DNA from 3 places in the Streptomyces sp. NPDC026394 genome. Region 2 is predicted to be linked to each of the others. Evidence: riboswitches for the same ligand, from Rfam matches in the RefSeq annotation. Region 2 holds a riboswitch; each other region holds the start of a gene.
The links. Region 2 has a riboswitch for cobalamin ahead of nicT (Nickel transporter NicT). Riboswitches for the same ligand answer to the same signal wherever they lie in the genome.
Positions count from the first base shown of each region.

Region 1 (7,831 bases), on a different contig from region 2:
TCGGGTACCGGTGTTCCTTCCGTGAGGTCGGTGAGGTCCGTGCGGGGGGTGGTGGGGGTGAGGTCGGCGGGAGCGGTGCCGCGCCCGCGCCGCAGGGCGAGCAGGAGCGGCGGCAGCAGGACGCACTGGGCCGCGGCGAACAGCCAGAACCAGCCCGCGTGCCCGGCGCGTTCGCCGAAGCCGTAGAGCTGCCCGCCCAGCACGCCGCTGGCACAGGCGCCCAGGCCGGCGGCGAGCCGCTGCTGTCCGAAGACCACGGCGTCCGAGCGCGGACTGCGGCGCAGGGCCTCCAGGTCGTTCTTGAGGAAGAGCACGATGTCGCCGAGCGTGATGAGGACACCGCCCGCCAGCAGGGCGGTCCGCGTACCGGCTGCCAGGACCGCCATCCCGGCGGCCAGGCCCGCGAACCCGATCGCCAGCGCGACGGGGTACCTCATCCGCCGGATGGCGCCCGACGCGAGCGGCTGGACGACGATGACCAGGACGAAGCAGGTCAGCAGCACCAGGCTGTAGAACTCGCTGGAGGCCCGCTCGACGGCGTACACGGCGAGGTAGTGCTGGAAGTGGAAGTAGAGGTAGAACGCCAGGCCGTTGGCGACGAAGGGGAGGACGGCGATACCGGTGAGCAGGCCCTGGCCGGACGCCGGTGCGCTGCTGGACCGGTCCTTCTCCGGCCCCACCGCCGGCAGACGCGCATGCCCCACGGCCACCACGGCGAACAGCGCCGTCACGACGAGGAACAGCGGGCCGGGGGACGACAGCACGAACGGCCCCGCGACGAGCGGGCCCACGGCCATCCCCGCGTTGAGCGCCGCGTTGCCCGCGGACAGGAACGCGGGCCGGCGCTCCTCGGCCACACCGTGCACCAGGTACGCCTTGTTGGCGGGCAGGTACAGCGCGGCGCCGCAGCAGGTCAGGATCAGCGCCGCCACCGCCACCGGCGGCCACCGCAGCGCCGCCAGGAACGCCGCGAAGCCCGCCGTACGCACCACCAGCGCCCACAGCATCGTGCGCCGCAGCCCCACCCGGTCGGCGAGCGCCCCGCCGAGAACTCCTCCCGAGAACTGCACGAGGGACGCGGCGGCCAGCACCACACCGACCGCCCCGAGCCCCATCCCCAGCCGCTCGTGCAGGAAGACCGACATGAACGGCAGGACCATGAAACTGCCGAGCGGGATGAGGAAGGAGCTGAGCAGCAGGAAGCGCAGCGGCCCGGTGAGGGTGGACAGCGCGGTGCGGAACCCCGGACCGTCGCCTGTGCGTTCAGTCACTGGAGTCCTGGCCCACCTGGCCGACCTGGCTCGCCTGGTTCGCTGCCATGTCCGCCGTGCCGGTCGCGTCTGCCGCGTTCCCCGGTCCCGTCGCGTCCCCCGCATGGAACGGCTCCGTCCGCACCCGTACGGCGTTGGCCGCCGCGACGGCGCGGTGCGTGGCCAGTTCGGCCGTCTCGCCCTCCGCGTAGACGATGCCCGCGTAACCCCGGCTGTCGCCCAGGTGCTCGACGGGGTCGCCGGTCCGCTTGACCGGGTACCAGGCGGGGGAACCCGGCATGTCCGGCAGCCGGTCGAGTCCGTCGACACCGGTGAACACCCCTGGCTTCTCGGGGTATCCGAGGACGAAGGCCGAGGCGGGGCCGCCGGGCAGCTCCGCGTCCATGAGTCCGGGACGGCTGCCGAGGGCCGCTTCCACCATCGCCTCGTACACGTTGACGCCGAGGGCCCGGCACAGCCCCTCACCGACGAGCGCGCCGCCGATCCGCGGGTTGATCTCGACCACTTCCGGACCGGCCGTGGTCAGGGCGAACTCCACGTGGGCGAACCGGTCGGTGTAGCCGACGGCGGCCAGCACACCGTCCAGCCACTGCTCCAGAGCGTCCCGGCGCGGTTGCGGGAAGGCCACGGGGAAGGCGGTGATCTCCTCCCGGAAGTGCGGCTCGGGCGACATCAGACGGCTGGAGACGCCCAGCAGCCGGGTCCGTCCCGCCCAGGTGAGGGTCTCCGCGCTGTACACCGGCCCGGAGAAGTACGGTTCGGCGAACAGGCGGCCTTTGAGCTGCCGCCCGGCGGCCTCGGCCAGCGCCGCGTCCAGCTCCCGCTCGTCCCGTACCAGCCAGACGTTCTGGCTTCCGGTGCCCGCGGTGTCCTTGAGGATCGCGGGCAGGCCCACCGCCTTCACCAGCAGCGCGGCCGCTGCCGGGTCGCCGCTGTCCGCCTCCGCCGCGCGGGCGCGGGTCAGCCCGGCCTCGAACAGCCGGTCCCGTACGGCGGCCTTGTCCCGGGTCAGCCGCAGCACCTCCGGGCCGAGGCCGGGCAGCCCGAAGCGGGCGGTGAGTTCGGCGCCGACCAGCATCCAGGTGTCGGTCGAGCTGATCAGCCCCCGCAGGTCCGGAGTACGGGCGAGCTGTTCCGCCACCAGTTCCGTGTCGAAGGTGTCGGTCTCCACCACGTCGAGGGCGCCCGCGGGCAGCCGCTCCAACTCGTACGCGTAGTACGCGGGGTCGCGGGTCAGCAGCCGCAGCGGCTCGCCCAGCCGGGCGGCGGCGCGCGTCAGGTGGCCCAGCCCGAAGGTGAGCGATTCCAGGCAGACCACGGTCATGCGCGGGTCTCCTCACGGCGGGACGGCCAGGGGGCGCGGTTCCACGCCATCGTCGACCAGGGCATGGACATCTCCTCGGGGCTGCCGACCTCCGTCGGCTTCAGTGCGGCCAGGTCCACGGCCTCCCGGTGGCGGGCGTAGACCCGTTCCACGTAGCGGTGGCCGGTGTCGGCACCGATCACCAGGTGGAGCCGGTCGGGGTGGCGGCGGGACTCGTGGGTGGCGGTCAGGTACGCGGCGCCGGTGGACAGCCCGGCGAAGACGGCGTGCTCGCGCAGCAGCGCGACGGCGCCGGACATGGCGTGGGTGAAGTCCATCCAGTGCACCGCGTCGTACAGGTGGTGGCGGACGTTGTCGAAGGGGATCGAGGAACCGATTCCGGCGATGATGGCTTCCGGGTCGTGGTGGTCCTGGCTCCCGAAGGTGACGCTGCCGAACGGCTGCACCCCGACCAGCCGGACGCCGGGATCCCGGCGGCGCAGATGCTTCACGAGGCCGCCGGTCGAGGCGCCCGACCCGACGCCGCCGACGACCGTCAGGGTGCGGTCCGGCAGGGCCGCGGTCACCAGGTCCGCGACCTCCTGGTAGCCCAGGTAGTGGATGTCGTCGTGGTACTGGCGCATCCAGTGGACGCCGGGCCGTTCGGCGAGGATCTCCCGTACCCGCCGGACCCGCAGTTCCTGATCGAGCTTGAGGTTCTTCGACGGTCTGACCTGCTCGACCGTCGCGCCGAGTATCTCCAACTGGGCGAGGGTGGTGGCGTCCACGGTGGTCGAGGCCACGATGTGGCAGCGCAGACCGTAGCGGTGGCAGGCCAGCGCGAGGGCGTAGGCGTAGATGCCGCTGGAACTGTCGATCAGGGTCTGTCCGGTACGGACGGTGCCCCGGTCGAGGAGCTGCCGGACGGCCGCCAGCGCGGAGTAGATCTTCATCGACTCGAACCGCAGCAGCACCATGCCGTCCGTCAGCCGGACGAGGTCGGGGATCTTGAGGGCGTCGGCTATGTGGGGATGTGTCGTCACGCGTAGCCTCCTTGGGCGAAAGAGCACTGGTGACCGAGCGAACGGAAGAAGGCGGACAGCTCGCCCTTCAGGGACGGCGCCGGCCGGGAGCTGAAGAGGTAACCGACGAGCGATCCGGTGTGGGCGACGAAGACGCCGTCCGCCCCGAACTCCTCGCGGTGGGCCAGCACGGTTTCGAAGGTGTGCTTGGGCAGTACCTCCTGGGACAGCACGCTGCTGAAGGTCGCGGCCCGGGCCACGGCTGCCGGGTCGCCGGAGGCGAAGCCCTTCAGGAGGTCGGTCAGGCACCTCTCGTACTCCCTGGCGCAGCGCCGGTAGTGCCGCCGCAGCACCGGCGTGACCGCGGCGGTGTCCACCGTGCCCGGCTCCATGACGAAAGCGGTGTGGAAACCGATGCCGGTGCCCAGCCGCCGTACGACCCGGTGCCGTCCGCTCAGGTAGAGCGCGAACTCGTCGAGGAACACGCTGTCGGCCCGCTCTATCGCCGACAGGACGCGGCGGACGGCCCCGGTGTCGTACGGCAGTGAGAAGACCCGGAACAGGCAGCGCAGGGTCGCCACGATGTCCGCCGTCGAACTGGCCATGCCCACTCCGACGTGCAGGTCCGAGTGGGTGCTCCAGCGTCCCGGCGGCAGCGTCAGGCCGAAGTGCTCCAGGAAGAGCCGCGCGGCCGTCGCCGCCTTCGCGCCGAGAAGCGGTCGGTCGGGCGATGCGTCGGACGGTTCGTCGTCGGGCCCGGCGCCCGGCGAGAAGTACACCCAGGAGTGACGGTCCACGGGGAACGAGACGATCGCGATGTCCGCCTCGCCGCCGGGGCGCAGCGGGCCCTGGAACAGCTCGCCCAGCGTCCCCTGGCAGACGCCGGAGACCCACCGTGCCGGGCCGCCGTCGGGTGTGGTCAGCATCGGGCACCGTACAACGGCCGTGCCGGACCCGGCCGTCGGCCGCCCCGGAGACATCGCCTGCGGTATTCCTCGGTCACGAACACGCCCTCTCCCGCCGCACCCGGTCCGAGGATTTCGACCGGTGAGTGAGAGGGCGGCCGCGCCGGGACGCGCGTGGCTCCGCCTGTACCACCGACCCAGCCCTCGCGGTCACTGTGGACAGCGCGTGCGTCCGTTCTCGCTCGCACGCGCGCAGTGGCAGGTATCCGGACTCATGGGCATGTCGGCCGGGCCTTCCGGCAACAACTACCGGCCACCGCTTCCCGCACCCTTCGACCGGGTGCGGTGCTGTATCGGCGGCTTTCGCTCCCACTCACCGCTGCGGGACAGTCCCGGATTCCCACCGGGTTCCCTCTTACGACGCCCCACGGAGAGTGGCGCGAACCGACTGCGCACATCAGCGTAGAGGTGTTCCCGCCACCGCAACAGAGAGGTCTGTGGGGTTGTCTCGATTGGTGCCGCTGACAGGGCGCGGGATGTGTGCAGTACGGGCCCACGGCCCGCGGGAGCCTGTCACCAGCGATCCTGCCGTGCAGCACACCGGCACTGCCCCGGCTCAAACATGTCATGTCGGTACGACTCGTCACGGTCCTGCGACAGATCCACTCGCCGGGCCCGGTGGCCGGTTCGAGCCCCTGGGCCCTCGGCTGGAGAGCCGCACGGGAGACCTGGGGCGGCCCGGTACGGAACGGGGCGCCTCACCGCGGCCCGGGAAGGCCGCGGGGGCCCTGAAGGGGATGAGCCTGAACACCTGGCACGGTGGCGCGAAAGTGCCGGACGGCGTCGACAAGATCGTGCGGCAGGTCCAAGGACTCGGGCGCCGACGTCGTGGCCTTGCGGGTCTCGTCGAGCCCTGTCGCCAAGGAGATGGCGGGGGCCGACTCGGGTGGAGGCATTACACGGTCAGCGGAACGGACGTCCACCTGATCGGCCGCCACCACCGCCTCCGATCGGCCACCGCCTCCTTCCCACCGCCGATACGGACGATGATGGAGGTTCACTCCCGCCGCGCGGGCCACTCCGCACGGCGGGGCCGGGCTGTCAGTCAGGAGGCGTTGGCATGCGGATCCCTGGACCCGAGCCCCGGCCGGACGGCGGGGTGGGGGCGGTCGCCGCGGCGGGCGGACTGCACATCTACCAACTGCGGCTGCACGCCGAGTACGGGCCCGTCGTGCGGTTCCAACTGCCGGGCGCGGAGACGGCCGTGTCGGTCGCCGACCCCGTACTGCTGGAAGCCACGGCCCACCTCGACAAACGGCCGGAACGGCTGTTCGAGTTCCTGGCCCCGCTGTGCGAGGCGGGCAACTTGCAGGTGCTGCCGGCCGAGGAACACACTCCCTGGCGGCGCGTCCTGCTGTCGGTGTTGGCCGGCCGCCCGTCCCACGAGCGGCACTTCGCACGGTTCGCCGCGCTCGCGGCCGGACTCGCGGACCACTGGGCCGAGCGGGCAGGCCACGGGCCCGTGGCCCTGCAGAAGGACCTCACCGCGCTGTCGCTGCGGATGATCTGCGCGTACGCGCTGGAAGGCGAGGCCGCGGACCCGGACGGCGTCGTCGCGGCCTTCGAGGAGGTGCTCACCGAGTACCTGGGACGGCTCTACCAGGTACCGGTGCCGGGCACACGGGAGGAACGCGCCGAGCGGGCGGACCGGGCCCTCGCCTACCTGCGCGCGACGGTCGACCGGGTGGTCGCGGCGCACCACTCCGGGGGCCGCGCGGACCGCAGCGACCTCATCGGGGCGCTCGTCGAGGCCGGCGAGCGGCCCGCGCGCATCCGCGACACCGTCATGGTGACGCTGCTCGCCGCCCACCACACCACCGGAGTCGCCGTCTCCTGGACCCTGCACCTCCTGGGGAGCCACCCCGAGGCGGCCGAGCGGGTCGCCGCCGAACTGGACCGCGTACTCGGTGACCGCGCCGTGCCCGAGTACGCCGACCTGCGGCGCCTCACCTACCTGGACATGGTCCTGAAGGAAGCGATGCGGCTGTACCCTCCCGGCCCGTACGGCGCGCGGGAGACGACCGGACCGCTCGTCCTGGGCGACCATGAACTCCCGGCCGGTACGACGGTCTTCTACCCGTTCTGGGCCGTGCACATGAACCCCGACCACTGGCCCGAGCCCGAGAAGTTCGTCCCCGAGCGGTTCACCCCGCAGGAGGTGGCCGGGCGGTCGCGGCTGGCCTACATCCCGTTCGGCATCGGGCCGCGCAGTTGCGAGGGCGCCGGTCTCGCCGTGGTCGAGGCCGAACTGGTGCTGGCCGTGCTGCTCAAACGCTTCCGCTTCCGGCCCGTGCCGGGGCACCGGGTGACACCGGTCGAACGCTTCGTGCTCTGGGCGCGCGACGACATCCGGATGCTCCTGACGCCCCGTGACACCGCACCGCGTGCCTGAACCCGGTACGTGAACTCCGTGCCTGAACCCGGTGCGTGCCGACGGGGCTGGTGCGCGGGGAAGCCGGGTATGCATGGGGCGGCAGTGCCGGTGCGAGCAGGGGAGTGGCCATGACGGAGTGGTTATTGGCGTTCGACGCGGGCTGTGGCGCGTGCAGCGAGGTGGCCGGGGAGATCGGCGGCCTGGTGGACGACCGGCTGACGATGGCGGGGCTCGGGGACGCACCCGTACGCGCCCTGCGGCGGCAGGCGCTGGGCGACGACCCGCCGTTCGTCCCCACGCTGCTGGCCGTGCAGGGGGACCGGGTACGGGCGTGGACGGGCCCGGCGCTGTCGGTACGGCTGTGCCGTCTGCTCGGGCCGGCCGGGTCCCTGCGGGTGGTGCGGGCCCTGAACCGGACCGACGTGCTCGTACACGGTGACCGGCGCAGACTGCTCAAGGCCGTGCCGGGCCTGGCGCTGGGCGCGTTCCTCGTCTCCGGCGGCCTGGCCGCTCCGGCCATGGCCTCGCCCGGACGCCGGATGACGGCTGCCGCCGCCGAGGAGTGGGCCGCCGGGCTCGAACGGCTCCCCACCGGCTACCGAGAAGTGACCGCGCTGCCGATGCCGCAGCGCAGGGCCGTGTACGCCCGTGTCCCGGACCGTGCGAAGGCCGGCCTGTGGCTGGAGCACGTACAGCGCTACCGGGCGGCGCACCCCGAGCTGTCGGGGCCGCGGACGGCGATGCTGGAGAAGGTCGCAGCGGCGGTGCCGGCCCTCTTCGCCGGGACCGGCGCCTGGCCGGCGGCGGAGGCCGACCGGCTGCGGGAAGAGTCGGTGGCGGTCCTGGGCCCCGACGTGTCGTTCGCCGCGCTCGGGGTGCTCGGCCCGGCCGATTCG
Region 1 covers NZ_JBVHPX010000028.1:48,275-56,105, forward strand. The annotation lists gene ACZ4QV_RS37400 (class I SAM-dependent methyltransferase) at 1-1, opposite strand, end outside; gene ACZ4QV_RS37405 (MFS transporter) at 1-1,271, opposite strand, end outside; gene ACZ4QV_RS37410 (ATP-grasp domain-containing protein) at 1,264-2,595, opposite strand; gene ACZ4QV_RS37415 (cysteine synthase family protein) at 2,592-3,617, opposite strand; gene ACZ4QV_RS37420 (GHMP family kinase ATP-binding protein) at 3,614-4,522, opposite strand; cobalamin riboswitch at 4,742-4,966, opposite strand; gene ACZ4QV_RS37425 (cytochrome P450) at 5,622-6,953, shown strand; gene ACZ4QV_RS37430 (bacteriocin fulvocin C-related protein) at 7,064-7,831, shown strand, end outside.
Region 1: linked by a shared signal. The riboswitch ahead of ACZ4QV_RS37420 (GHMP family kinase ATP-binding protein) and the one ahead of nicT (Nickel transporter NicT) in region 2 are both predicted to bind cobalamin.

Region 2 (7,831 bases):
CCGTCCATGGCGGTACGGCACACGATGTCCACCACGATCAGCAGGAGCGCCCCGGTCAGCGCGGCCAGCGGCAGCAGCCTGCGGTGGTCGCCCCCGACGATCAGCCGGCACAGGTGCGGCACCATCAGCCCCACGAAGGCGACCGCCCCGGACACCGACACCAGGACACCGGTGAGCAGGCTGGTCACCACGAACAGCAGCCGGCGCAGCCGCACGACGTCCACGCCGACGCTCGCCGCCGTCTCGTCCCCCATCGTCAGCGCGTTCAGCGCGCGGGCCCGCGCCTGGAGGACCAGCAGCCCGGCCGGTACGGTGACGGCCGGCAGCAGGAGCGTGCCCCAAGTGGCGCCGCCCAGGCTGCCCATCAGCCAGAACAGCACGCCGCGCGTCTGCTGCTCGTCACCGGCCTGCAGTACGAGGTAACTGGTGAACCCGGCCAGGAACTGCCCGATGCCGACCCCGGCCAGCACCAACCGCAGCGGCGCGAAGCCGCCGCCCCGGCGGGCCAGCGTCCACACCAGCGCGAACGAGGCGAGCGCCCCGGCGAAGGCGGCCGACGACAACCCCAGGCCCCCGCCCAGCCCGAACACCCCGCCCGCCCCCGCCACGGTGCCCGCGCCCAGCACGATCGCGGCCACCGCGCCCAGCGAAGCGCCGTTGGAGATGCCCAGCAGGTACGGATCCGCCAGCGGGTTGCGCACCAGCGCCTGGGTGGCCGTACCGACGAGCCCGAGGCCCGCGCCGACCAGCGCGGCGAGCAGCGCCCTCGGGACCCGCAACTGCCAGACGATCAGGTCGTCCGTCCCCGGCCGGGGCGGCTCGCCCCCCAGGCGCCGGAACACCACCGACCACACCTCGGCCGGGGCGATGTCGGTGGCACCGAGTGCGACGGCCGCGGTCAGCGCGACGAGCAGGGCGACCAGCAGCCCGAGAGCGAGCCAGACGGCACGGGCCTGGCCGGGCCCCCTTCCCTCGGCACCTCCGACCCGCCCTTCCTCAGCACCTCCGACCCGCCATTCCGCGGCACCTCCGGCCCGTCCTCCCTCAGCTCCTCCAGCCCGCCGTTCCTCGGCTCTTCCGGCCCGCCCGTCGTCCTGCCCGACGGCTCGCCCGAGGTCCGGCCCCGGAGCCTGCTCGACGGCCTCCCGCCTCGCGCCCGGCGCTGCCATCAGCGGTCCGCTCCGGGCTCGGCCAGGCGGTCCGGGTAGAGCGTCGCCGCGATCCGCCGCACCGTATCGGCATTGCCCACCCCGGCGATGGTCGTCTGCTCCGAGCCGATACGCAGGAATTTCCCTTCCCGCACCGCGCGCAGTCCCGCCGTGGCCGGGAATTCCTTGAGGAACTTCTCAGCTTCGTCGAATGCCTTCCCGGTGGCCGCGGCACTTCCCCGGTTCCGTACGCCGAGCTGGATCCAGTCCGGGTTCTTCGCGACCACGTCCTCCCACGACACCGGCTGGAAATCGCTCGCGCAGTCCGCGAAGATGTTCCGCGCCCCCGCTTCGGTCAGCACCGCGTTGGCCACCTGCCGGTTGCAGACCGCCACGGGCTGTTTCGTCCCCGCGTCGAAGTCGAAGAAGAAGTACGACGGCCGCTTCGCCGCAGGCACGTCGGCAAGGGCCGCACGTACCGAGGAAACCTTCTTCTCCATCTCCGCCACCAGTCGCCCCGCACGGTGCGAGGTACCCGTGACCTGACCGAGCCGCCGGATGTCGGCTTCCACCGCGGACAGGTCCCGCTGCGGCACCTTCTTGCGCGGCGCACACGCCGTAGAAGCCAGATAGACGTGCTTGATGCCCGCCGCGGCGAATTCCTCCTCGGTCGGACCGGTCGCCGCGCCGCCCATCATGCCCATGGACGCGAACGTGTCGATATAGACATCGGCTCCGGACCCGAGCAGCTTCTCCTTCGGGATCACCGTCTTCCCCAGCACCGGGACGCGTTGCGCGCGGGCGTCCAGTTCGGGAGGCAACGTGCCTTTCCCCGGCGGGAATCCGGTACCGACGACCCGGTCGCCCGCTCCCAGCCGGAGCAGCATTTCCAGGCTCGCCGCATTGCTCGTGACAATCTTTCGCGGCGCCTCGGAAAACGTCGTCCGCCGCCCCTCGCAATCGGTGACCGTGGCGGGAAAGCCACCCGCTCCGCCGCCCCGCCCGTCCGCGGCGTCCGCCGCCGTCTGCCCGCCGGAACTACCGCAGCCGGTGGCCAGCGCGGCCACCCCCAGCACCCCCACGATCGCCGCCACCGACCGGCCTCGCCACGCCGACCGACCTTCCGGCACCATCCGGCCTTCCCAAGCCGACCGACCTTCCGGCGCTGCCCGGTCTCCCGACACGGACCGGCCCTTCGACACCGACCGGCCCTTCAGCACCGGCCGGCTCCCGGCCACCGGCTCCACCAGATCCATCCGAGGACGCATACGTCCGCTCTCCCTGCCTCTCGACCGCCCGAGGGCCCGCGCGTGCGGGCCCGGGACCAGGTAGTCGAGCGGACGGCGCCCCGGGTTCCCGCCGTATTGGTCCGATGACCACACCGCGGCCGGGCGTTAGAGTGTGCGGGCCGTGGTGTCGGGAAGACCGGTGAAGACCGTCAGGTCCAGACCGGAGCGGCCCTCGCCACTGTGATCGGGAAGTTCCCGCCCCGTTCCGTACGCGCCCCGCGCCCGTACGGAGCCACTGGCCGCAGCCCGCGACCGGGAAGGCAGGGGCGGGCGCGCACACCCGTCAGCCAGGAGACCGGCCACGGCATCTCACGAACTGATCCACGAGGTGCTGGAGCGTGACCACCGGATGCCCCCGTCCGCCAATTCCCCTTCCCCTTCACCGTCCCCGTCTTCTCCCCCCTCCCCCTCCCCCTCCACTTCGCCGTCCCCGCCGTCCGCTTCCGCGTTCCGCTGGCGGCGGCAGGACACCGTGCGGACCGCCGGGCTGATGGCGGTCATAGCCGCCCTGCACGTCATCGCCTTCGGTGTGCTCTTCCTGCTGGTCGTGCCGCAGCACTACGCCGTCGGGTCGCAGGTCTTCGGGGTCGGTCTCGGCGTCACCGCGTACACCCTCGGTATGCGGCATGCCTTCGACGCCGACCACATCGCCGCCATCGACAACACCACCCGCAAACTGATGGCCGACGGCAAACGCCCGGTCTCGGTGGGCTTCTGGTTCGCGCTCGGGCACTCCAGCGTGGTCGTCGCCATGGCGGCGCTGGTCGCCGGCGGCGCGCAACTGGCCGGCACCCTGCTCGACGACGGATCGAGTGCCCACCAGGTGCTCGGCACCGTGGGCACCACGGTCTCCGGCAGCTTCCTCTACCTCATCGCCGCGCTCAATCTCGTCGCGCTGGCGGGCATCTGGCGGGTGTTCCGGGCGATGCGGCAGGGCCGGTACGACGAGGCGGAGCTGGAGCAGCACCTCGACTCCCGCGGCTTCATGAACCGCGTACTGGGCCGCTTCACCCGCTCCATCACCCGGCCCGGCCAGATGTACCCGCTCGGCCTGCTCTTCGGTCTCGGCTTCGACACCGCGACCGAGGTGACGCTGATGGTGATGGCGGGCAGCGGCGCGGCGGCCGGTCTGCCCTGGTACGCGATCCTGGTGCTGCCGCTGCTGTTCGCGGCGGGGATGAGCCTGTTCGACACGCTGGACGGTACGTTCATGAACTTCGCGTACCAGTGGGCGTTCTCGAACCCGGTGCGCAAGGTCTACTACAACCTCACGATCACCGGTCTGTCGATCGCCGTCGCCTTCTTCATCGGGACCATCGAACTGGTCACCGTCCTGCACGAGAAGCTGAACCTGACGGACGGCGTGACCGGCTGGATCTCGGCGATCGACCTGGACAACGTGGGCTTCATCATCGTCGGCCTGTTCGTGGTGGTCTGGGCGGCGGCGCTGGCGTACTGGCGGCTGGCCGGGGTGGAGAAGCGCTGGTCGGCGCGGGCCACCGAGGCGACCGGGGCCCCGGAGGCCGCACGGGCCCCGGAGACGGCCGGGGAGACCGCCTGACCCGTCGCCCGACCTACCGGGCCCGACCTACCGGACCCGGTCTGTCCGCTCCCCGCCCCGCCCTTCATCAGTGGGGGCCGGGCCACCGCCCCCACCCGCCATCGGCAGGGTCGGCCGCCGCCCCACCCTCCACCGGCAGGGTGGGGCGGTGACTGCTCCCGCCCTGCCTCAGGTCGCCGAACCGGCCGCCGCGCCCGTCTTCAGATCACGGCCCCAGCGCGCCAGCTCGGCTTCGAGGTCGAGCGGGCGCAGCCGGTCCGGTTCGTCCGGGCCCGGCCAGTCCGTACGGGGCACCCGCCACATGACCTCGAACTCGTTGCCGTCCGGGTCCTTGGCGTACAGCGACTTGGACACCAAGTGGTCGGTGGCGCCGACCAGCGCGCCCCGCCCCGCCAGGTCCGCCGCCACGTCCGCCAGCTCCCCGAGGGTGCCGACCTCCCAGGCCAGGTGGTAGAGCCCCACCCGGCCGTGCTCGGGGCCCGGCGCACCGGCGCCGACCGCGAACAGTCCGAGATCGTGATCGTTGGCGGTCCCCTCGGCGCTGAGGAACGCGGCCCTCCCCGGTATCTCGGTGTCCACCCGGAACCCCAGCGTTTCCGTGTAGAAGGCCACAGCGCGCGCCACGTCCCGTACGTAGAGCACCGCGTGATTCAGCCGCCGCACTGCCACGTCAATCCCTCACCTTCCGCTTCTCCCCGCACCCATCACTTCACGGCACATCACGTCATGCCACACTCGGCTCCCCCGGCTCCACCCGGCTCGCCAGGAATCAGTCGCGCACCAGCAGCATCACGAACGCGACGATCACGCCGAACACCAGGGCGGCCACCCCGTACGCAAGGCGGTGGTTGCGCAGGACCGGGAGCAGCCGGTCGACCGCGTACCGGCCGGGGCCGGTCAGTGCCAGGGCTCCCGCGCCCGCCGTGAGCAGCAGCTCGTACTCGACGCCCTCGGGCGCGAAGAAGCCGCCGCCCCACTTCACCGCCAGCGCGTTCACCATCGTCCCGACGACCGCCGCGCCCGCCAGCGGCGTCAGCAGCCCGAGGACCAGCCCGAGGCCGCCCAACGTCTCGCTGAGGCCCGCCACCACGGCCATGGCCTTGCCGGCCGGGTAGCCGCTGGCCGTGAAGAACTGTCCGGTTCCGTCCAGCCCCGGTCCGCTGAACCAGCCGAACAGCTTCTGCGCACCGTGCGCAGCCATGGTCAGGCCGACCGCGAGCCGCAGAACCAACAGACCGATGTCGTACGCGTGCGGGGTCGCGGCATGGCGGTCGTCGACGCCGCTGCCGTAGTCGCGAAGGGGGCTGAGGGGGGAGGACATGCGAGCGCTCATTTCTGTCTGTCTGGTCCGTCCGGACCGGCGTGCCCTACGGGAGGACCGACGCCGCCCCGACGGAAGTACTTGAAACTTCAAGTCACACACCGACGATACACATCACTTGAAAGTGAAACAACACCCCCACCCCTCACCCTCCGAACGCCACCCCACACGATGCGTAACCCTTAAACCTACCCCCCACACCCCCACCACACACCGCATCCACACCAAGACCCACCCCACCCCACCCCCAGAAAAACCACTCCCCAACACCGCCCACCCCTCCTTTCCCTCCCCTCCCCCCTCATCTCCCTCTTCCTCCTCATCCCCCTCCCCCTCGCCCACCTCTGCCGCCCTCTCCCCACCCCTCCGCAACCGCCCACGTGTCCTTGTCCCCACCGCGCCACTCGACGAGCCCCGGAGTGTCCAGGTCGATGTCCTCGGCATCCGGCGCCAGCCCCGCATGCCGCAGGAACTCGGCGACATCACCACGCCCGTGCGCCAGCCCGACGATCTGCCCGTGGACAGTGACCCGCCGCCCACCGGACGAGGAGGGCGGGTGGACGATCACCGGCGGATGCTCAGCCATGCTTTCAGCGTGCACCGAGACCGCCCACCACGCATGTCGGCCGCACCGCACCATGCCGGCCCCATTGCCGGAGAGCTGCACGGAAGCGCGCCCACCGATACTCACCGAACCAGCGTCGCTGGTCGTGGCGTTGACGTACGGAACAACCGCGCCAGGCTTGACGAGCCGCCCGGCGTCCGCGACGCACCACACGGCAAAGCCGGCGCACCGCCCCGGCTCGCGACATCCAAACACCGTCCGACCAGCAACATCGACGTCAACCCCAAATGCCGAAGACCCCCCGTCAAGATCGACGGGGGGTCTTCGCGCTGGTGGGCACAACAGGATTTGAACCTGTGACATCTGCTTTGTAAGAGCAGCGCTCTACCGCTGAGCTATGCGCCCTGGCTGGACCGACAGACTACCTTGCTTCCTGGGCTGCTTCACAAACCAGGGGCCTCAGCTCCGGCGGCGGGCCGGGGAACCAGCCCCCGAGATCGCGAACCAACCGGCCGCTGTATTCGTTCTCACTGGGTGGGAGAATGGCAGCCGGGCCTGGGGCGATGCGATCGGGAGAGGGATGTGACGGCGACACACACGCAGCCGCACGAGCAGCGAGCACGCCGTGCAGTACGCCGTCGCCCCCGCGGGGGCGCGTTCCGGGACACGATGGCTCTGCTCCTTCTGCCGCTTCCTTTGCTGGCCGCCGCGGCGCCGGCCGCGTTCGCCGGTGGCGGTACGCGGCGCTGGTTCGGGCGCGGGGAGAGCCAGCGGGCGGACGCGCAGGCCGCGAAGGATGCCGCGGCTGCGGCGTTCTACGAGCTGGACACGGCACAGCGCGACCTGCGGATCTCCATAGAGACGATCACGGCGGTCGACAGTTCGCCGGCGGCCGTACGGGCCGCGAAGGACTACGAGAACTTCGGGCGGCGGATCGACGAGGTCAGCCAGGGCTACATCAGCGCTGTCGACGCCCACGATCTCGACCGGGACGATCTCGACGCCGGTGCCGCCTCACGGGCCCGCGCCGACCTGACCCGGGCCAAGGAGGAGCTGGAGCGGGTCAAGGCCGACCTCGACCGGTTCGCGCAGGGGCTCGGCCCGCTGCTGCAGACCGCGGAAACGCAGTTGGCACGGCTCGCACCGGCGGTGGAACGGGCGCGGCAGGCCCTGCTCGCGGCGAGCAACGCGCTGGACGCCGTCCGGGCGCAGGACTTCAAGGCCGACGATCTGGCGGCCCGGCTGGCCGCCCTGTCGCCCGAGCTGACCAAGTTGAACCAGGGCGCCGGTCAGCACGGCGTGCAGGAGACGATCCGGCGCGCCGACGACGTACTGCGCCAGGCCGAGTCCGTACGGACCGAGGCGGAGCGGCTGCCCGAGAAGGCCGCGGAGATCGACAAGCGGCTGGTGTCGCTGCGGACCCGGGCGCAGGCCATCACGACGCGGGCGAGCAAGGTCGACCCCGTACTGAGCGAATTGCGGCGGCGGTACAGCGCTGCCTGCTGGCAGGACCTCCAGCATGTGCCGGACCAGGCCGCGGACGCCGTCGCGCAGGCCGAGAGCAAGGTGCGGGAGGCGCAGCGGGCGCGGGACGAGCAGCAATGGGCCGACGCCACGAGCCTGCTGGCGACCGTGCGGGCCCTGCTGAACACCACCGACGAGGCCGTCTCGGCGGCCGGCGACCGGCTGCGGCGGCTGGACGAGGTGTCCTTCGACCGCGAGAAGGAGGTCGAGCGTACGCGCTTCGCCGTACGGGACGCGCAGCGTCTGGCGATGGCCGGACGCAGCACGCCCGACCCGCGGCACGCACGGCCGCTGGACGATGCGGTGGCACGTCTGGAGCGCGCGATCGCCGGTCTGGAGGGGCGGCACCCGGACTGGTGGCACTTCCTGACCGAGACGGAGGCGGTACGGCAGACCGCGTCCCGCGTCGTCCAGGAGATCCGC
Region 2 covers NZ_JBVHPX010000002.1:167,418-175,248, forward strand. The annotation lists gene ACZ4QV_RS04945 (FecCD family ABC transporter permease) at 1-1,169, opposite strand, end outside; gene ACZ4QV_RS04950 (ABC transporter substrate-binding protein) at 1,169-2,281, opposite strand; cobalamin riboswitch at 2,543-2,755, shown strand; gene nicT (Nickel transporter NicT) at 2,754-3,998, shown strand; gene ACZ4QV_RS04960 (VOC family protein) at 4,167-4,667, opposite strand; gene ACZ4QV_RS04965 (DoxX family protein) at 4,768-5,319, opposite strand; gene ACZ4QV_RS04970 (hypothetical protein) at 5,639-5,905, opposite strand; tRNA gene ACZ4QV_RS04975 (tRNA-Val) at 6,215-6,289, opposite strand; gene ACZ4QV_RS04980 (hypothetical protein) at 6,467-7,831, shown strand, end outside.

Region 3 (7,831 bases), on a different contig from region 2:
GCCGGCGGCATGAGCCGCTGGTCGCCCTACCTCGCCGAACTCCAGCCGGAACTGTTCTGTGAGATCTCCCCGCAGCTCGCCGCCGAACGCGGCCTGGAACACCTGGGCTGGGCCACCATCATCACCGCGCGCAACGCCATTGAGGCGCGTGTCATGGTCACCCGGCGGATCTCCGCCCTGACCGTGCAGGGACGCACCGTCCACCAGATCGGGCTGCCCTTCCACTGGGGACCCAACGGCGTGGTCACCGGCGACGCCGCCAACGAACTGGTGGCCATCGCCCTCGACCCCAACGCCCACATCCAGGAGGACAAGGCGCTCACCGCCGACATCCGGCCGGGCCGCCGGCCCCGCGGGCCCGGCCTGCCGGAACTGGTCGCGGCCTACCGGCAGCGCGCCGGCATCGACGAGACCACCGGAACGGAGCCCCGCCCGTGACCGACCACCTGCTCGGCCACCACCTGCTCAGCGGCGTCGAACCGGACCCTGCCGGAGACGCCGGCCACTCCGGCGCACCGCCCCGGACGGGCTTCTTCACCGACACCTCCGTGTGCATCGGCTGCAAGGCGTGCGAGGTGGCCTGCAAGGAGTGGAACGCCCTGCCCGAGGACGGACTGTCGCTGTCCGGGATGAGCTACGACAACACGCAGGGGCTCGGGGCCTCGACGTGGCGTCATGTGGCCTTCATCGAGCAGGAGGTTCCCGCGCGCGACGAGCCGACGGCGCCGGTGCGTGGCGGGCCGCCCGCTGCCGACGGGCGTACACAACTGCCGCTGGCCGACACGAACGACGGTACCGGCGGCGGTTCCGACAACGCGGCCGGCGGCGACCTGCGCTGGCTGATGGCCTCCGACGTCTGCAAACACTGCACTCACGCCGCGTGCCTGGACGTCTGCCCCACCGGCTCGCTCTTCCGCACCGAGTTCGGCACCGTCGTCGTCCAGGAGGACATCTGCAACGGCTGCGGCTACTGCGTACCCGCCTGCCCGTACGGCGTCATCGAGCAACGCCCCTCCGACGGCCGCGCCTTCAAGTGCACGATGTGCTACGACCGGCTCGGCGCCGGACAGGAACCCGCCTGCGCCAAGGCGTGCCCGACCGAGTCCATCCAGTACGGACCGCTGGACGAACTCCGCGAACGGGCCGCGCTCCGCGTCGACCAGTTGCACGCGGCAGGCGTCACCGACGCGCGGCTGTACGGGCACGAGCCGGCCGACGGCGTCGGCGGGGACGGCGCGTTCTTCCTGCTCCTCGACGAACCCGAGGTCTACGGACTGCCACCGGACCCCGTCGTCACCACCCGCGATCTGCCCGCCATGTGGAAACACGCGGGTGCCGCGGCGCTCTCGCTGGCGGGAGGCATCGCGCTGGCGTTCGCCGGGCCCGCGCTGAAGCAGCTCGGCGGTGCCACCGGACGGAAGGGACGGCGATGACGGAAGGGCAGGAGCGATGACGGAAGGAGAGGCGATGAACGGCTCCGATGTCACCCGCGAGGGCTCCGAGGGCGGGCGGCCGGGCCGCGCCGCCGCGCCGGAGATGCTGCGCGGCGGGCCGGGCGCCGACGGGAGAGGACGGCGCAAGGGCGGCAAGCGCGGCCGCGGCGGCCGTGGTGAGCAGCTCATGGCGCCCCCGGCCGACTTCCGGTCGTACTACGGCCGGCCGGTCATCAAGGCTCCTGCCTGGCGCGCCCGGGACATCGCCGGGTACTTCTTCCTCGGCGGTCTGGCCGGCGCCGGATCGGTGCTGGCGGCCGGGGCCCACGCGACGGGCCGCACCACCACCGCCACCGCGATGAAGGGCTCCTCCCTGGCGGCGGTCACCCTGTCCACCGCCGCACTCGTCAACGACCTCGGCAGACCCGGCCGGTTCGCGAACATGCTCCGGGTCGTCAAGCCGACCTCGCCGATGAGCGTCGGCTCCTGGCTGCTGGCCGCCTACGGGCCGGCAGCGGGCGCCGCGGCCGCCTCGGCCGTCACCGGAAAGCTGCCCAGGGCAGGCGCCCTGGCCACCGGCTTCGCGGCGCTCCTCGGACCGGCCGTCGCCACCTACACCGCGGTCCTCGCGGCGGACACCGCCGTCCCCGCGTGGCACGGCGCGCACCGCGAACTCCCGTACCTCTTCGCGGCATCGGCGACGGCCGCCGCCGCCGGGACGGCCCTCGCCGTCGCTCCCGTACGGGAGACGGTGCCCGCCCGGTGCGCCGCGGTACTGGCCGCGGTCGCCGACGAAGCGGTCACCAAGGCCGTCGAACGGCGCCTCGGCATGGTCGCGGAGACCTGGCACCAGGGGCGGGCCGGCACGCTGCTCCGCACGGCGCGGACACTCACCGCGGCCGGAGCCGCCGTCGGCGCCGCCTTCGGAGGCCGTTCCCGCACGCTGGCCGCCGCGAGCGGGCTGGCCCTGCTCGCCGGTTCCGTGTGCACCCGCTTCGGGGTCTTCGCGGCCGGCATCGCCTCCGCCGAGGACCCGAAATACACCGTCGTACCCCAACGGGCGGCCAAGGAAGCCCGCCGCACCACATCGACGCACAGCGCGGAGAGGACCCAGCCCACATGACCCGCACACCCCATACCGACGAGCCGGCCCAGGTCGTGCTCAGCGCCCAGACACCGGCCGATGCCGAGGCCGTGTTCAGCACGCTGCGCAGCTGCTTCGACTCCGACCGCGCCGACGGCGACACCGCCCACGACCAGCCGCACCGGTCCGGTCACCCGACCGTCTGGACCGAGACCTTCGAAACCTCGGAGGTCCGCGGCGACGTCCGGCCGAACGCGGACCTGTCCGCCGCCGTCACCGCCGACCTCCAGGGCAGCCACTTGGCGGTGGACCGGCTGCGGGACGTGCTGACACGCGCGTTCTCCGTCCGTACGGAAGGCACGGTGTCGGGCGACCAGGAGGTCGAGCTCCAGATCGTCCTGGAGAGCACGGGGCAGAGCTGACCCCTTCCGGTGCACCATGTGTGCCGCGGGCGGGTGCGGAGCAGCCTCAGTTCTGCTCCGCACCCGCCCGACGGACGTCCGGGGCCCTCACCCCGGAGTCTGCACGCCCCGTACCAGGTACTCCGCATACACCTTGACGGTGCGGCACGCCGCCAGTTCGCGCCGACCATACGGAGACTCTGACAGTGGCGCCGAATGCCAACAACCATGGCCCCGTGCCAACTTCTGCGCATCTTCCCGCCCGCCCTTGCGAAGACTGCCAAGCCGTTCACGTGGCGGCGCGCTCCCTCCGCCACGCCACCGCGTCGGCAGTCAGCGGCGCCTGGATGTTATAGACGTCGCCGACCCGCAGGTTGCCCGGTGTGCTGAATTCACCGTGGCAATTGATGACGGAGACGGCGACCTGGGAATTCGGCTGCCAGAACGTCCGGTAGTGCGGCGCGTTCGCCGCATCCGGGATCTCCAGCAACGGGACGCCGCGTCGCTCCAACAGACGCCGCAGCTTCTCGAACCGCAGCCGGGGGGCGAAGCGCCCGTACCGGGTTCGCAGCACCTCGTCGACGGACTTGTGCTTCCGGTGGGCCAGTCTGTGCACCTGCAAGGTGAAATGGTGCCCCGACCAGAGGGCGTCGGTGGATTCGCGTTCCCAGAAGAACTCGGGCAGGCCGTAGGAGTAGCCCAGGCCGGTTTCCCCGAACCTGTTCTCGCCGAAGTCCGGCCCCAGGTTTTCGGCGACGCGCTCGGGAGAATCGGTGTGGCGCAGGCCGAGCACGGCGCCGGTGGTCACGACGTCCATGTAGAACGCCAGGGAATACGGGGTCAAGTGATGTTCCTCGATAAGTGCGGGGAGAGCAGTTTACGGCCCGCCGGCCGGCCGTTCCCGAGCCGGCCGGCGGACTGCCCCCCCCCGGGTCACCCCCATGAACCGGTTCTAGCTGTGGAGTTCGAAGGTGATCACGACGTGGGCAGCTCCGCGCGCACCGTCCGCGCGGCCGCGACGAGGTTCTCCAGCGAAGCACGGGTCTCGGGCCAGCCCCGGGTCTTCAGACCGCAGTCGGGATTGACCCACAGCCGCTCGGCCGGGATGGCGCCGAGGCCCTTGCGCAGCAGGCTCGCCGCCTCCTCGGCGCTCGGCACGCGGGGCGAGTGGATGTCGTACACGCCCGGGCCGGCCTCCCGCGGATAGCCGTGTTCGGCCAGTTCACGGGCCACCTGCATGTGTGAGCGGGCCGCCTCCAGGCTGATCACGTCGGCATCCAGATCGTCGATGGCCTGCACGATGTCACCGAACTCGGCGTAGCACATGTGTGTATGGATCTGCGTCCGGTCCCGCACCCCGCCGGTGGTGAGGCGGAACGCCTCGGTGGCCCAGGCGAGGTAGGCGGGACGGCCGGCGGCGCGCAGCGGCAGCGTCTCGCGCAGCGCCGGCTCGTCGACCTGGATGACCGAGGTGCCGGCCGCCTCCAGGTCGCCGACCTCGTCACGCAGGGCCAGCGCCACCTGCCGGGCGGTGTCGCCGAGCGGCTGGTCGTCCCGGACGAACGACCAGGCGAGCATGGTGACCGGGCCGGTCAGCATCCCCTTGACCGGACGGTCGGTGAGCGACTGCGCGTACCGCGTCCACCGCACCGTCATCGGCTCGGGCCGCGAGATGTCGCCCGCGAGGACCGGCGGCCGGACGTACCGCGTGCCGTACGACTGGACCCAGCCGTGCTGTGTGGCGAGATACCCCGTCAGCCGCTCGGCGAAGTACTGCACCATGTCGTTGCGTTCGGGCTCGCCGTGCACGAGGACGTCGATGCCCGCCTCCTCCTGGAAGGCGAGCACCTCGCGGATCTCGTTCCCGATGCGTTCCTCGTACCCGGCCGTGTCCAGGCGTCCCGCCCGCAGGTCGGCGCGGGCGGCGCGCAGTTCGGCGGTCTGCGGGAAGGAGCCGATGGTGGTCGTCGGCAGCAGCGGCAGGCCGAGGTGGGCCCGCTGGGCGACGGTCCGTTCCCCGTACGGCGCCGAGCGGCGGCCGTCGGCGTCGGTGACGGCGGCGGTACGGGCCCGTACGGCGGGGTCGCGGGTGATCGCGGAACCGGCGCGGGACGCCAGGTCGGCGCGGTTGGCGGCCAGTTCGGCGGCGATCGTGTGGGTGCCCTGCGCGAGGCCGCGGGCGAGCGTGGCGACCTCGGCGGTCTTCTGCCGGGCGAACGCGAGCCAGCGCAGGACCTGCGGGTCGATGTCCCGCTCGGCGGTGGCGTCCAGCGGCACGTGCAGCAGCGAGCAGGAGGCGGCCACGTCGACCCGGTCGGCCAGACCCAGCAGCGTACCGAGCGTGGCCAGCGACTTCTCGTAGTCGTTGATCCAGATGTTGCGGCCGTTGACGACTCCGGCGACCAGCCGCTTGCCGGGCAGGCCGCCGGCGGCGGCGAGCGCGTCCAGGTTGCCCGCCGCGGCCTCGGTGAAGTCCAGCGCGAGACCGTCGACGGGCGCCTTGGCGAGTACCGGCAGGGCCTCGCCGAGCTGGTCGAAGTACGAGGCGACCAGCAGCTTCGGGCGGTCGGCGAGCGTACCGAGGACGCGGTAGGCGCGCTCGGCGGCGTTGAGGTCGGCCGGGGTGCGGTCCTGCACCAGGGCGGGCTCGTCCAACTGCGCCCACTCGGCGCCGGCCGCGCGCAGGTCCGCCAGTACCTCCGCGTAGACGGGCAGGAGCCGGTCGAGCAGGGTCAGCGGGTCGAAGTCGGCGGCCACACCGGGGGCCGGCTTGGACAGCAGGAGGTAGGTGACCGGGCCGACGAGGACCGGGCGCGGGGTGTGACCGAGCGCGAGTGCCTCCCGCACCTCGCCGACCTGCTTGGCGGAGTCGGTGGAGAAGACGGTGTCAGGCCCCAATTCGGGCACGAGATAGTGGTAGTTGGTGTCGAACCACTTGGTCATCTCCAGCGGCGCCACATCCTGCGTCCCGCGCGCCATCGCGAAGTAGCCGTCCAGGGCGTCGGCCTCGACGGCGGCGCGGTGCCGTTCCGGGACAGCGCCGACCATGACGCTGGTGTCCAGCACATGGTCGTAGTACGAGAAGTCACCGGTCGGCACCTCGTGGATGCCGGCGTCGGCCAGCTGCTGCCAGTTGGAACGGCGCAGGTCCTTCGCGGTCTCCCGGAGGGCGTCCGCGGTGACGCGGCCCTTCCAGTACCCCTCGACGGCCTTCTTCAGTTCCCGGTGCTGTCCCTGGCGGGGGTAGCCGTACACGGTGGCCCGTGCTGCCGCGGCTGCGGGCTTCGCTGTCACGGAACTCTCCTTCGCGAGCGTGATCTTCTCCGAGCCCGGTGACGGGACGAGAACGCGAAGGAATGACGCACCGGACGGGCCACCCGGCGCCGAACGGCACCCATGCCCGCCTGCTGTGGTCGCCGACCCGCCCTCGAGGTCACCGGAAGGTCCGCGCACGTACGGACGCACGCGGGCAACGGGCAGGTCTTCGGACTCGCGGGCACGCCTGCCGGACCATCGTCCGGCGGACACCTATTGGCCGTCGCTTCCCGGATCCGCGGCCCGGATCCAGTGCGTATGACGGCGGTCGTTCCCGCTCACCGCTGCGGGGCAGTCCCGGATTCCCACCGGGTTCCCTCTTACGACGCGCCTGCCTGGCGGGCAGGGCGAACCAGCTGCACCGGACAGCGTAGATCGGTCGCACCCGGTAGGGACACCCTTGTTCACATGGTGGTACGTGAGATGGGACACGGGGGGAGGGGTGGGGGCGGGCGGGGGCGGAGCCGGGCGGGACGGCGGGGACGGGGACGGGCGGAGCCGGGTCGGACGGGCGGGGCCGAGGCTCCGTACGGCGTCCCGGATGTGTCCGGATCGGCGCTCACCGGGCATGCCGGGGGTCTGAACAATGGGACATCTCCCGGCCGGGCCGCTTACCGGCGGGCCGTTCGCCGAGGCCTGGTGCCGTACACCGGGGGGGGCCGGCACCGCACACCGGGGCGGCACCGCCATCGCTACCGATACCGGCACAGGCACCGGCGCCGGCATCGGCACCGCAGAAGGAGGACCCGCCATGCCCGGCACCCACGAACACCCGCCCTCGGAGGCATGGAAGTCCGCGCTCACCGTGCTGCAAGAGGTCGTCCCGCCCGCCATCCCGGAGGGCGCGCACGTGTCGACCGTCCAGATCGAGTACCCGCCCGGCGACCAGGGTGCCCCGCCGCACCGCCACCCAGGGCCGGCCTTCGGGTACGTGCTGGAGGGCGAGATGCGCTTCGAACTGGAAGGTGAGCCGGAGCGGATCGTCCGCGCCGGGGAAGCGTTCTGGGAGCCCGGCGGTGACGTCATCCACTACCAGGACGGCAACGCCCTCACCGACACGCGGCTGCGCTTCGTCGTCACCATGCTCTGCGTACCGGGGCAGCCCATGTCCGTCCTGGTCGACGACGAAGAACTCAAACAGCGCGCTCACCTGCGCGTACCCCGGGAGCCCTGACGCCTCTCCGCCCCAGCGGGCGCCAACAGCGCGAGGAGCAGACGAAGTGAAGATCGTGGTCATCGGAGGCACCGGCCTCATCGGCGGCAAAGTGGTCGGCAGACTCACCGAGCGCGGACACGAGGCCGTGCCCGCCGCGCCCAGTACGGGCGTCAACACCCTCACCGGCGAGGGCCTCGACACCGCGCTGGCCGGAGCCCAGGTGGTCGTGGACGTGGCCAACTCGCCCTCCTTCGAGGAGTCGGCGGTCCTGGAATTCTTCACCACCTCTACCCGCAACCTGCTGGCCGCCGAGGCCACGGCGGGCGTCACGCATCACCTGGCGCTGTCGATCGTCGGCATCGACGACCTGCCCGACAACGGCTACTTCCGGGCGAAGGTGGTCCAGGAGCGGCTGATCAAACAGGGCCCGATTCCCTACTCG
Region 3 covers NZ_JBVHPX010000024.1:3,425-11,255, reverse strand. The annotation lists gene fdh (formate dehydrogenase) at 1-438, shown strand, start outside; gene ACZ4QV_RS35270 (4Fe-4S dicluster domain-containing protein) at 435-1,433, shown strand; gene nrfD (NrfD/PsrC family molybdoenzyme membrane anchor subunit) at 1,468-2,556, shown strand; gene ACZ4QV_RS35260 (hypothetical protein) at 2,553-2,939, shown strand; gene ACZ4QV_RS35255 (hypothetical protein) at 3,208-3,762, opposite strand; gene metE (5-methyltetrahydropteroyltriglutamate--homocysteine S-methyltransferase) at 3,894-6,212, opposite strand; cobalamin riboswitch at 6,377-6,605, opposite strand; gene ACZ4QV_RS35245 (cupin domain-containing protein) at 6,985-7,407, shown strand; gene ACZ4QV_RS35240 (SDR family oxidoreductase) at 7,454-7,831, shown strand, end outside.
Region 3: linked by a shared signal. The riboswitch ahead of metE (5-methyltetrahydropteroyltriglutamate--homocysteine S-methyltransferase) and the one ahead of nicT (Nickel transporter NicT) in region 2 are both predicted to bind cobalamin.